4 regions of the Phyllobacterium zundukense genome follow, and region 1 is predicted to be linked to each of the others. Evidence: predicted binding sites of a transcription regulator. Region 1 holds the regulator's gene; each other region holds the start of a gene.
What was found. The regulator PhoB, encoded in region 1, activates phosphate uptake and scavenging genes when phosphate is short. The targets are predictions, from matches to a motif close to TGTCATNNANCTGTCAT.

Region 1 (3,112 bases):
CAAGGGCATCGAAGCCTTGCATGGCGAAGGTGCCGTCGACGTGGCCAATCTTCCGGAGGAATGGCTGCGGCGACTGGCGGAAAAACACCTGACCGAGGAAGAGAAAAAACTGATCGAAGCACTTGGCGGCTTCGACAAGCTGATGGAAACCCTGCGTCAGCGCCTCGAGGAACAGCAGGGCCGTCATCAGGGTGGGTCGAAATGGATCGGTACGGCAGGCACGTCACCCTTCGGCGCCTATGGCTATAACGCGGAAGGCGTGCGGATCGGCCAGGACGAAAGCCGCCATCACCGGGCAGTCAAGGTCTGGGACAAGCGGGAGTTCAAGAACTTCGATGACAGTGTTGAGCTCGGCACGCGCAACATCAAGGTTGCACTGAAGCGACTGCGGCGCTGGGTGCGCGAGGGCGCCGAGGACGAACTGGATCTCTCGGGAACAATCAGATCCACCGCGGAACACGGCTATCTGGATGTGCAGATCCGGCCGGAGCGGCGCAATCATGTCAAGCTGCTGATGTTCTTTGATGTCGGCGGTTCCATGGACGAGCATATCAAGATCGCCGAAGAGCTGTTCTCAGCCGTGCGCTCCGAGTTCAAGCACATGGAGTATTTCTACTTCCATAATTGCCTTTATGAGGCTGTGTGGAAGGACAACCGCCGCCGCTATACCGAAAGCATCCCGACGCAGGATGTCATCCATAAATATGGATCGGACTACAAGGTGATCTTCGTCGGTGACGCGGCGATGGCGCCCTATGAAGTCTCGCATTCTGGGGGTTCCGTCGAACACTGGAACGAGGAAGCCGGTGCTGTCTGGCTCACACGTGTGCTCGACCAATGGAAGAATACGGTCTGGCTCAATCCCACCAAGGAAGCCTATTGGAACTACACGGCATCGACGTCCATGATCCGCGGAATTTTCGCGCAGCGGATGTATCCGCTTACCCTTTCAGGCATCGAGACCGCGACCCGCGAACTCTCGCGTAAGCACTGAACGCTCAGCCGAACGAATACCCGGCGCCGCGTACGGTGCGGATCGGGTCGATCGAACGGCCAATATTGATCGCCTTGCGCAGCCGTCCGACATGCACGTCGACCGTGCGGTCATCGACATAGATATCCGCGCCCCAGACATTGTCGAGCAGCTGGCCGCGTGAGAACACCCGTCCCGGCGACTGCATCAGGAATTCCAATAGGCGGAATTCCGTCGGCCCGAGCTTCAGTTCACGTTCCTTGCGGAATACGCGGTGCTGCTCACGGTCGAGCTTCAGGTCGCCGAAGCTCAGAACATGCGAAAGAAGACTCGGATTGACGCGGCGTAGCATCGCCTTGATGCGGGCGAGAAGCTCCGGCGTCGAGAACGGCTTGACCATATAGTCGTCCGCACCGGTCGCCAGACCCCGCACCCGCTCGCTTTCCTCACCGCGTGCCGTCAGCATGATGATCGGCAGGATTTCCGTCTCGCGCCGGGCTCGGAGGCGCCGGCAAAGCTCGATGCCGGAAAGACCGGGCAGCATCCAGTCAAGGATCAGAAGATCCGGCACCTTCTCGCGCAACGCAATTTCCGCTTCGTCGCCGCGCGTGATCGTCTCAACAATATAGCCTTCAGCTTCAAGATTGTACCGGAGAAGGACGCTCAAAGCTTCCTCGTCCTCCACAACGGTGATTTTGGGGGCTATCGCCATGGCTCGTTCTATCCTGGATTACGATTGTCTGGCTTCGTCGACGACGATGCTGTGAGTCTGGTCTTCCTTCGGTCGCTCGGCCGGCAATTGCGAACCGGTGACGATGTAATAGACGGTCTCGGCAATATTGGTAGCGTGGTCGCCAATACGCTCGATGTTCTTGGCGCAGAACAGAAGGTGCGTGCAAGCCGAGATGTTGCGCGGATCTTCCATCATGTAGGTCAGTAGTTCGCGGAACAGCGAGGTATAGAGCGCGTCGATCTCGTCATCGCGTTCACGCACAATGTTTACCTGCTGGACAGAACGTGTCGCATAGGCATCCAGCACATCCTTGAGCTGCGTCAGGGCCAGTTCGGCGATAGTCTGCAGACCGCGATAAACCGACAGCGTCTGCCGGGTATCGGTAACGGCAACGACCCGCTTGGCGATGTTTTTGCCGAGATCGCCGATGCGCTCGAGATCCGAGGAAATACGGATCGTGCCGATGATCTCGCGCAGATCGATAGCCATCGGCTGACGCTTGCCAATGATGGTAATGGCCTTTTCATCGATTTCCCGTTGACCGGCATCGAGGATCAGATCGTCCGAAATCACGCGCTGTGCCAGCGCGTTGTCGGAATTGACCATCGCGGTGACCGCCTGTTCGACCATCCGTTCCGCATGACCGCCCATCTCTGCGATCTTGTGCGTCAGGAACTTCAGTTCATCGTCGTAGGAACGCACAGTATGCTGGGCCTGCTGTTCGGTCATGTTCTTACCCTCGTTTCCTCACTGCGACGAGCGTCTTAACGAACGCACAAAGGACGCAGTAACAATTTGAATACTCAATCAGCCGAAGCGCCCGGTGATATAGTCTTGTGTTCGCTTTTCTGACGGATTGGTGAACATCATTTCCGTATCGCCCACCTCTACCAGATTGCCGAGATGGAACATGGCTGTCCGCTGCGAAACACGGGCTGCCTGCTGCATCGAATGCGTCACGATGACGATCGTGTAGTTCTGGCGCAATTCGTCAATCAGTTCTTCGACCTTGGCTGTAGCAATAGGATCAAGCGCCGAGCACGGTTCATCCATCAAAATGACTTCCGGGCTGACGGCGATGGCGCGCGCAATGCAAAGGCGCTGCTGCTGACCACCGGACAGACCGGTTCCCGCCTCGTGCAAGCGATCCTTCACCTCGTCGAACAGGCTGGCGCGGCGCAAGCTCTTCTCAACGATTTCCTCGAGCTGCTGGCGATTCTTGGCGAGGCCGTGAATACGCGGGCCGTAGGCGACATTTTCGAAGATGGACTTCGGAAAGGGGTTAGGCTTCTGGAACACCATGCCGACACGGGCGCGTAGTTCCACAACATCGATCTTCGGATTGTAGATATCCTCGTCATCGAGCGTGATCTTGCCGCCGATCTTGCAGCCTTCAATCGTGTCAT
Region 2 (3,112 bases), 370 kb from region 1:
TTCCTTGCATCCAGTGCGTTGCAGTTCGCGATCTCGGCCATCGGCGTTCTGGTCTTCGCTGGCCTTACCGCGTATGACACGCAGAATATCAAGGAAATGTACTACGAAGGCGATGCTGCGGACACCTATGGCCGCAAGGCAATCATGGGCGCGCTGCGTCTCTATCTCGACTTCATCAACATGTTCATGTTCCTGCTGCAGTTCCTGGGCAACCGCGAATAACCACCCGAACATGAATTGAAGATCAGGGCAGCGGAAACGCTGCCCTTTTCTTTGGTGCCTCGTTCACCAAACGATGCCGCAGGCAAAGTTTATGTCTGGGCCTCTTCAAATTGTTGGCAAAGAAGTGCATGAAGCTGTCAAGATTGACCTTTGCTGCGAAGCCCATGTCTCCAATAGAAATCCGCTCGGCGCGTCCTGCCGATCTTGCCGCCATCACCGAGATTTATCGTGATGCCGTTCTCCATGGAACGGCGACTTATGAAATTGATCCGCCTGACTTTGACGAAATGGTCCGGCGGTTTCATGCCATTACCGCAGACGGTTTTCCGTATGTTGTGGCGGAGTACGGAGGATCGGTGTTCGGGTATGCCTATGCCAACTACTTCCGTACACGCCCTGCCTATTGGTGGTCCGTGGAAGATTCGATCTATGTCGCGCCCGAAGCCAAAGGCCGCGGACTTGGCAAATTGCTTCTGCAGCGACTGATCAAGGATTGTACTGCTCTCGGTTTTCGCCAGCTCATCGCAGTCATTGGCGATGGTCACGAAGCCTCCGCGTCGGTACGGCTGCACACCAGCGCCGGCTTCTCGTTTTGTGGCACCATAAGAGGTTCGGGCTTCAAGCATGGCCGTTGGCTGGATACGGCGTTGATGCAACTCGACATGAATGGCGGCGCCGAGACGCTGCCCGGCAAGCCCCCACTAAGAGCGTAACGCCTATCCCCGGACGATACTCAAGCTTTTGTCAAAGACCCTGAGTACGCGATCGAGTTCATGGCCGCGTTTGAGAATGAGGCCGCTGGCGGCGATGACGCTATAGGCCCCCTGTTTGCGGGCCAGTCTGGGGTTTTTCTCGACCCGAAACATCGGCACTTCGCTGGCCCGCCGAAAAATCGAAAAGACGGCGCGATCCATCAGGTGATCGATGGCATAATCGCGCCACTCGCCCGCGGAGACCATAAAGCCGTATATGCGAAGGATTTGATCAAGCTCACGCCGATTGAAGGTAATGGGCGGATCACTGGTGCGCACTAGAGAGATAAGTTTCGCCTGCTGTTGCGATTCATCGCCACCCGCATTGCTGTCCATCAATCAACCGCCCTTAAATTTGTCGTGTGACACCTGGATGACATAAAGGTGACCTGTTCCGCATGTATTTACAAGACCGGAATGATCGTGCGGATGCCAATTATTGGCTTTGCAAACTGTTTTTTGATCATTCTCACGAAGCAATACGGCTTGATTCCAATGGTGATGGTCTGACACATTCTCGCCATTATCTGTTCGCATTGCCGCCCGATTCGAAACCCAACATCGTTGTCATGTTGTCTGAGACGGTTCGCTCTCGAGCAATCCGATACCCCAAGCCCCCCGCCCAACGGGTTGTTTGGGTCCGAACCAATTAGTCTCCCTATATATGACAACATGCCCCAATACCTCAGGCCGGATTTATCCGGCCTGTTTTTGTTTGGGAGCCGGTTCTATCAGGGTTTCGCCGCCATGATGGACGCCCCAATGATGGGACCGGGTTTGCCTTCGCCGAGCATTTCCTGCAGCAAAACTGCGCATCCGGTCGCTTTTTTACTGGCGAGTTCACTCAGCGGAATTTCAATTTTCTGGGGCTTGCCGTCCCACATGCCGACTGTTTCCATCGCCCGCACGCTGTTGGCGTAACTCACCTTGCGCCCGACATTCTCGCCGTCGGGAATTTCAACGATGGTTTCCCGGTTAAAATAGGCGAGCAGAACTCGAACAGGATTTGTCGCGCCGGAACCGGGGCCAATATCTATCAGCAGCCGGTCAGGCGCGGTCTTCTCGATCGAAACCGGGACGGTCAGGCCGGTCGGTGTGCCGCGCGTTTCTGCAATGCGCCTGCGAATCTTTTGGCCATCCTGCCCATTCATATGTTCGCGGCCGTTCAGGATTACCTGGGGAGTGTAAACGCCGTTCAGGCGCAGCGCCGTGCGATAGGCGTTCTGCCGGTCGGTGTTTTCCGGCAATGCAAGATTGTCCGTCCAGCCGCGATAATCCCAATAGTCCACGTGAAATGCGAGGGCGACAACCTTCCCTTCGGTCGCGAGCTCTTTCAGCACCGCATCTGCTGGCGGGCAGGAACCGCAACCCTGGGACGTGTAAAGTTCGACAACACCATCAGGCTTTTTGCCAACGTTCTCCGCACAGACCGGCAGCACATAGGCAGCTGCCGCCAGAAGCGGAGCACCGATCAAAATACGTCTGGATAGAACAGGCAAAGGCACAGGTTGTATTCACTTCCCAATTTGAATGGGCTTGTTGTCAGATAAAATGATTGCGAGATGATTGATAGGAGCCGGACGTTTCAAGAGGAAGTCACTTTGAGGTGAATTCGATCACGTTTGTTCTCTCCAACCCAATCAAAAGGCCGCCGGTTGCCCGGCGGCCTTTTATTTTCATGATTCCGATCGATCAGGCAGCGAGATCGCGCAGAACGTACTGCAAAATGCCGCCGTTCTTCAGGTACTCCAGTTCATCGATCGTATCGATGCGGCAGATCAGCGGCACCTGTTTGACGCTGCCATCGGCGTAGGTCACCGTGGCAAATGTCTTCTGGCGCGGCTGGATCGCGGCCAGACCTTCGATGGAGACGATTTCGTCGCCCTTCAGGCCAAGCGATTGCCAACTTGTGCCGTCTTCGAGAACGAATGGCACGATACCCATGCCGACCAGGTTCGAACGGTGGATACGTTCGAAGGACTGGGCAATCACAGCGCGAACACCCAGCAGGTTGGTGCCCTTGGCCGCCCAGTCGCGTGACGAGCCGTTGCCGTATTCCACACCGGCGAAGATCACCAGCGGGACGTTCTCGGCGCGGTATTGCATGGCCGCATCATAGATCGGCATCTCTTCCTTGG
Region 3 (3,112 bases), 900 kb from region 1:
ATCTGCGCGACGGCATTCGTCTGCCTGTGGTGGCAAATGTCTCCTTCTCCATCAAGGCCGGTGAATGTGCCGTCCTTGGTGGTCCGTCCGGCGCTGGCAAAAGCTCGATCCTGAAAATGGTCTATGGCAATTATGCCGTGGATGGGGGCCAGATCATCGTGCCCTACCGCGACCGTTTGGTTGATGTTGCCGCTGCCGATCCACGCACGATGCTCGGCATTCGCCGCGACATGATCGGTTACGTCAGCCAGTTCTTGCGCACGGTGCCGCGCGTTTCGGCCTTGGACGTAGTGGCGGAACCGCTGATCGCTCGGGGTGTGGAGCGCACCGAGGCACGCGACAAGGCAGCGTCATTGCTTGCCGGGCTCAACCTGCCCGAGCGTTTGTGGTCACTGCCACCCGCCACATTTTCTGGCGGTGAGCAGCAGCGCGTCAATATTGCGCGCGGCTTCATCACCGATCATCCGATCCTGCTGCTCGACGAGCCGACAGCATCTCTCGACGCCAAAAACCGCAATGTGGTTGTCTCGATGATCCAGCAGAAGAAGGCTTCCGGCGTTGCCATGCTCGGGATCTTCCACGACGAGGATGTGCGTGAGGCTGTGGCAGATCGCATTATCGATGTCACGGCGTTTTCGGTACCAAACGAGGCTGCAGCATGACCCGGCTTTCAGAAACGCCGTTTATTCACGAGACCGCGTCTGTTCATGATTGCCAACTCGGTCGATACACGGAAATCTCCGAGCGCTGCCGCATCAGCGAAGCCACTCTTGGCGACTACTCCTACATCATGCAGGACGGTGCTGTCTGGTGCGCAACCATCGGCAAATTCGCGAACATTGCTGCAAGCGTTCGTATCAACGCGCCCAATCACCCGACATGGCGGCCGACACTGCATCACTTCACATACCGGTCCGGCGACTATTGGGAAGGTGCCGGTGTCGACGAGGCATTTTTCCAATGGCGCAGAACAAACTTCGTCACCATTGGCCACGACGTCTGGATCGGTCATGGCGCAACCATTTTGCCGGGTGTCACAGTGGGCAAAGGCGCCGTGATCGGGGCAGGGGCGGTCGTCTCCAGGGATGTTGCGCCTTACACCATTGTCGGTGGGGTTCCTGCCCGGAAAATCCGCGATCGCTTTGATGGAAAAACAGCTGAACGCCTGCAGATCCTCGCATGGTGGGACTGGGATCACGCAAAGTTGCGCAATACTCTCGATGACTTCCGCACGCTGGATATCGAGGCTTTTCTCGAGAAACACGACGTCTAAACCAAAGGTATTATACCCGCTGCGCGCGACACACAGTTGTCATTCAACTGAAACAAAAACGACATCGCACCTTCACATCCGTGTCCTAGGACAGAGCGACGCCAAAAGGGATTGACTGATGCTGAAGATTGAAAATGTGACGCGGCGTTTTGGCAAGTTTACGGCCATCGACGATGTCAATTTGGAAATCCCGCAAGGCCAGATGGTTGGTATTATCGGTCGTTCAGGCGCAGGCAAATCAACCTTGCTGCGCATGATCAACCGGCTGGTTGATCCTTCAGAAGGTTCGATCTTTTTCGAGGGAACCAATGTCGCGCAATTGAGAGGGGCGCAACTGCGCAATTGGCAACGCGATTGTGCGATGATTTTCCAGCAGTTCAATCTGGTGCCGCGCCTAGACGTTCTCACCAATGTGCTTCTTGGCCGCCTTAACCATCGTTCGACGATCAAGAGCCTCCTGGGAATGTTCTCCCGTGAAGAACGCGCCATGGCAATCGCTGCTCTCGAGCGGCTCGATATCGCCAAGACGGCGCTGCAACGGGCCGGGACACTGTCCGGGGGGCAGCAGCAGCGTGTCGCCATCGCCCGTGCCCTCATGCAAAACCCCAAAATCATTCTCGCCGATGAACCCATAGCCTCGCTCGATCCGCGCAATGCGCAGGTTGTGATGGAGTCGCTGCGTGACATCAATGAGAAGGAAGGTCTGACAGTTATCACCAATCTGCACACGCTCGATACTGCGCGGCACTTCTGCCAGCGCATCATCGGTATGCAGGGCGGCAAGGTTGTCTTCGACGGAACCCCGGATGACCTAACAGAACTAGCTGCCCGCCGCATCTACGGCGCTGACGGCATGAAGGACGCGTTTTCAGAAGCCATTACATCGACAAGCATCGGTCGTGCCGTACCAAAGCCAATTCCTGAGCTGGAGGCCATTCTGGCCGCGCGTTAGCGCAAAGAGATCGTCTCGCCCACGTACGGGCTCATATGAAAACAGATCGCAAACCCATTTTGGACGTTTGACAGGAGAGAACCATGTTGCTCAAGAAAGCCCTACTCAGTGCAATCGCAATCGGCGCAATGCTCGCTGGTTCGATGGCCCGCGCTGAAAATCTCGAAACATTCCGCGTCGGCATCATCGGCGGCGAAAATGAAGCTGATCGCCTGCGCAATTATCAGTGCATTGTCGATCAACTGCCGAAGGTCCTGGGCGTTAAGGAAGTAAAGCTCTTCCCGGCCACCGACTATGATGGCGTCATCCAGGGTCTGCTCGGCGGCACGCTCGATTATGCAGAGCTTGGCGCTTCCGGTTTCGCTAAGATCTATCTTACCAATCCCAAGGCTGTTGAACCGATCCTGACGACTGTTCAGACCGATGGTGCGACCGGCTATTATTCCATCATGGTTGCCCGCAAGGACAGCGGCATCAAGACGCTCGCCGACATGAAGGGCAAGAAACTCGGTTTTGCTGATCCGGATTCCACGTCCGGCTATCTCATTCCAGTGACTTCGCTGCCGAAAGACATCAAGACTTCGGTCAAGGACTACTTCAGCGAAACGGGTTTCGGCGGCGGTCATGAGAACCTCGTTCTCGCTGTCAAGGACGGCAAGTTCGATGCCGGCACGACCTTCGGTTCGGGTGTGGGCAAGTTTGACGAAGGCTACACATCAGGCAATCTGCGCAAGATGGTCGACAAGGGTCTTATCGATATGAAGGACTTCGTCGAACTGTGGAAGTCGCCGCTCATTCCAAACGGCCCGATCGTTATCCGCACTTCGCTCGACAGCAACCTGAAGACTAAGTTCAAGGACTACATGATGAACTTGCCGAAGTCTGAT
Region 4 (3,112 bases), 1.0 Mb from region 1:
ATCGAAATCCGTGCCGATCTTGATCTTCAGCCCATAGCGCTGCAGGCGCGATTCGATGACCTGGGGACGCCCGATCAGGGTAGGGACGGCGATGCCTTCTTCCAGCACCACTTGCGCAGCGCGCAGTACGCGCTCGTCTTCGCCGTCCGAATAGATGACACGCTTCTTCTCGGCAGTTTTCGCCGCCGTGAAAATTGGCTTCATGATCAGGCCGGAGCGGAAAACAAAACGGTTCAAGCGGTCCAGATAGACGTCGAAATCTTCGATCGGACGCTCCGCGACACCTGTTTCCATGGCCGCCTTGGCGACTGCCGGGGCAATGCGCAGGATGAGACGCGGATCGAAAGGTGACGGAATGAGGTAATTGGGTCCGAAGGTTGGCGTCTCGCCGGAATAGGCGCGGGCGGCGACGTCGGATGGCTCTTCACGGGCGAGCGCGGCAATGGCCTTCACCGCGGCCATCTTCATTTCTTCGTTGATCGCCCGCGCACCGCAATCGAGTGCGCCACGGAAGATATAGGGGAAGCAAAGAACATTGTTGACCTGGTTGGGGAAATCCGACCGGCCGGTGCAGATCATAGCGTCGGCACGCGCAGCGCGTGCCTCTTCCGGCATGATTTCCGGATTGGGATTGGCGAGCGCCATGATCAGCGGGTTGGGCGCCATCTGTTTCAAGAGTTCGGGCTTCAATACACCGGCAGCGGAAAGGCCGAGGAACACGTCGGCGCCGCCAATGACATCGGCAAGAACGCGCGCGTCGGTCTTTTGCACATAGACTGACTTCCAGCGGTCCATCAGCGTGTTGCGGCCTTCATAGACAACGCCGTCCAGGTCGCAGACCCAGATGTTTTTCCGGTCCGCACCGAGCTTCACCAGAAGGTTGAGGCAGGCGAGGGCGGCCGCACCTGCGCCGGACGCAACGATCTTGACCTTGGACAAGTCTTTTCCGGCGAGCTCCATGCCGTTGAGAATGGCCGCCGCCACGATGATCGCCGTGCCGTGCTGATCATCATGGAACACCGGGATATTCATCTTGGCGCGGAGCTGTTCCTCGACCTCGAAACATTCCGGCGCCTTGATGTCTTCAAGATTGATGCCGCCGAAGGTCGGTTCGAGTGCTGCTACCACATCGACGATCTTGTTGATTTCCTGGGCGTCGATCTCGATGTCGAACACGTCGATATTGGCGAATTTCTTGAACAGGACGGCTTTGCCCTCCATGACCGGCTTGGATGCGAGCGGTCCGATATTGCCAAGGCCGAGAACGGCAGTGCCGTTGGAGATGACGGCCACAAGATTGGCGCGGCTCGTATAATCCGCTGCCGTCGCGGGATCCTTGTGAATGGCGAGACATGGCGCAGCAACACCGGGCGAATAGGCGAGCGCCAGGTCGCGCTGATTGCCCAGTGTCTTCGTAGCCTGGATTTCCAGCTTACCCGGTTGAGGAAAGCGATGATAAAACAGGGCGCTTTCTTCAAGATCAGAGCTGCTGGGTACGTTGTCCTTGGCCATGGATAATGTCCTCCGGGGAATTGGCTCGTCGTCATAAACTCGCGTATCAATTTGTTTAGCACGCATAAATAACAGCGTGAGGCATAAATGAAGTCTATTTTGTTACAAGTGTTTATCTTCAGAAAACACGCACTTTTCCGCGCCGTCATAAGACTGTGACATGAATCGGGTTTGTGTCAGCGCAACTGGACGCATTTGCGTCAGCGCTGAACGGAGATCAGCATCATGGTCGAGAACGAGGCCCGTAAGTTTCGCACACTCTTTCTATCCGATGTTCATCTCGGATCGAAAGGCGCAAAGGCGAGTTTTCTCCTGGATTTTCTGAAATACCATGATGCCGATACGATTTATCTGGTTGGCGATATTGTCGATGGCTGGCGCCTGCGGCGCAACTGGCATTGGCCGCAGGAACACAATGATATCGTCCAGAAGCTTTTGCGCAAGAGCCGCAAGGGCGCCCGCATCCTCTATATCGCCGGGAACCATGACGAGTTCCTGCGTGATTTTCAGGGAACGCATTTCGGCGGCATCGAAGTCATGGACCGGACGATGCACGAGACAGCAGATGGCAGGAAATTCCTCGTCATCCATGGCGACCAGTTCGATGTCGTCGTGCGCAACGCCCGGCACATCGCCTATCTTGGCGACTGGGCCTACGACGCGGCGCTCGCCATCAACACGGTCATGAACAAGGTGCGGCGCATGCTCGGCTTGCGCTACTGGTCTTTTTCGGCCTGGGCAAAATTTCGTGTCAAGAAAGCCGTGAACTTTATCGGTTCGTTCCAGACAGTGGTTTCCGATGAAGCACGGCGTATTGGCGCTGACGGCGTGATTTGCGGTCACATCCACCATGCTACGATCGAGCAGATCGATGGTATTGAGTACATCAATACTGGCGACTGGGTGGAGAGCTGCACCGCCATTGTCGAACATCATGATGGTCGGATGGAGCTTCTGTCGTGGACGCATCTTATCGGCGAGCAGGCCGGTTTCGCACCGGTCGTTCGTTTGGACGACAAGCGTCCAAAGGCGGCGAATGCGGCCTGAGCGAAGCGCCCAGCCAAAACGGCTTGTCATTGTTTCGGACGCCTGGCACCCCCAGGTGAATGGTGTGGTGCGGACGCTGACCAAGCTGCGCGAGCAGATGGAGGTGCGCGGCTTTGAAGTGACGATCATCTCGCCCGCAGATTATCGTTCAGCTCCCTGCCCGACCTATCCGGAAATCCGCCTCGCATTGACCTACCCGCTCGCAGTCAAGGCGCGGATAGAGGCGCTCCAGCCGGCTTTCGTCCATATCGCCACGGAAGGCCCGCTCGGTATCATGGCGCGGCGGGCTTGCTTGAAGAACAAATGGCGCTTTACCACCAGCTTTCATACGCGCTTTCCAGAATACCTGCGCGAACGGCTGCCGGTCCCGCTTTCCTGGTCCTATCGTTTCCTGCGGCGCTTTCACAATGCCGCTGAAACCTGCCTCGTTCCCACGCAATCGATCCATGACGAACTGCTGGCGCGAGGCTTCGACACGCTCAAGGTGTGGACTCGCGGCGTGGACCGCGAACTCTTTCGGCCCCAGCCGGACGTGGATCTCAAACTGCCGCGA

Region 2: the regulator PhoB is predicted to act here: its motif matches at 1,337-1,353, upstream of BLM14_RS19390 (DUF2794 domain-containing protein).
Region 3: the regulator PhoB is predicted to act here: its motif matches at 1,311-1,327, upstream of phnC (phosphonate ABC transporter ATP-binding protein).
Region 4: the regulator PhoB is predicted to act here: its motif matches at 1,656-1,672, upstream of BLM14_RS06315 (UDP-2,3-diacylglucosamine diphosphatase).

The regions. Positions count from the first base shown of each region.
Region 1 is NZ_CP017940.1:296,972-300,083, reverse strand. It holds gene BLM14_RS01460 (vWA domain-containing protein) at 1-994, shown strand, start outside; gene phoB (phosphate regulon transcriptional regulator PhoB) at 999-1,685, opposite strand; gene phoU (phosphate signaling complex protein PhoU) at 1,704-2,435, opposite strand; gene pstB (phosphate ABC transporter ATP-binding protein PstB) at 2,514-3,112, opposite strand, start outside.
Region 2 is NZ_CP017940.1:3,879,801-3,882,912, forward strand. It holds gene BLM14_RS19380 (Bax inhibitor-1/YccA family protein) at 1-222, shown strand, start outside; gene BLM14_RS19385 (GNAT family N-acetyltransferase) at 387-935, shown strand; gene BLM14_RS19390 (DUF2794 domain-containing protein) at 939-1,313, opposite strand; gene BLM14_RS19400 (DUF1223 domain-containing protein) at 1,706-2,431, opposite strand; gene acnA (aconitate hydratase AcnA) at 2,667-3,112, opposite strand, start outside.
Region 3 is NZ_CP017940.1:1,201,870-1,204,981, forward strand. It holds gene phnL (phosphonate C-P lyase system protein PhnL) at 1-662, shown strand, start outside; gene BLM14_RS05800 (DapH/DapD/GlmU-related protein) at 659-1,273, shown strand; gene phnC (phosphonate ABC transporter ATP-binding protein) at 1,392-2,225, shown strand; gene phnD (phosphonate ABC transporter substrate-binding protein) at 2,312-3,112, shown strand, end outside.
Region 4 is NZ_CP017940.1:1,292,380-1,295,491, forward strand. It holds gene BLM14_RS06310 (NADP-dependent malic enzyme) at 1-1,512, opposite strand, end outside; gene BLM14_RS06315 (UDP-2,3-diacylglucosamine diphosphatase) at 1,738-2,559, shown strand; gene BLM14_RS06320 (glycosyltransferase family 4 protein) at 2,549-3,112, shown strand, end outside.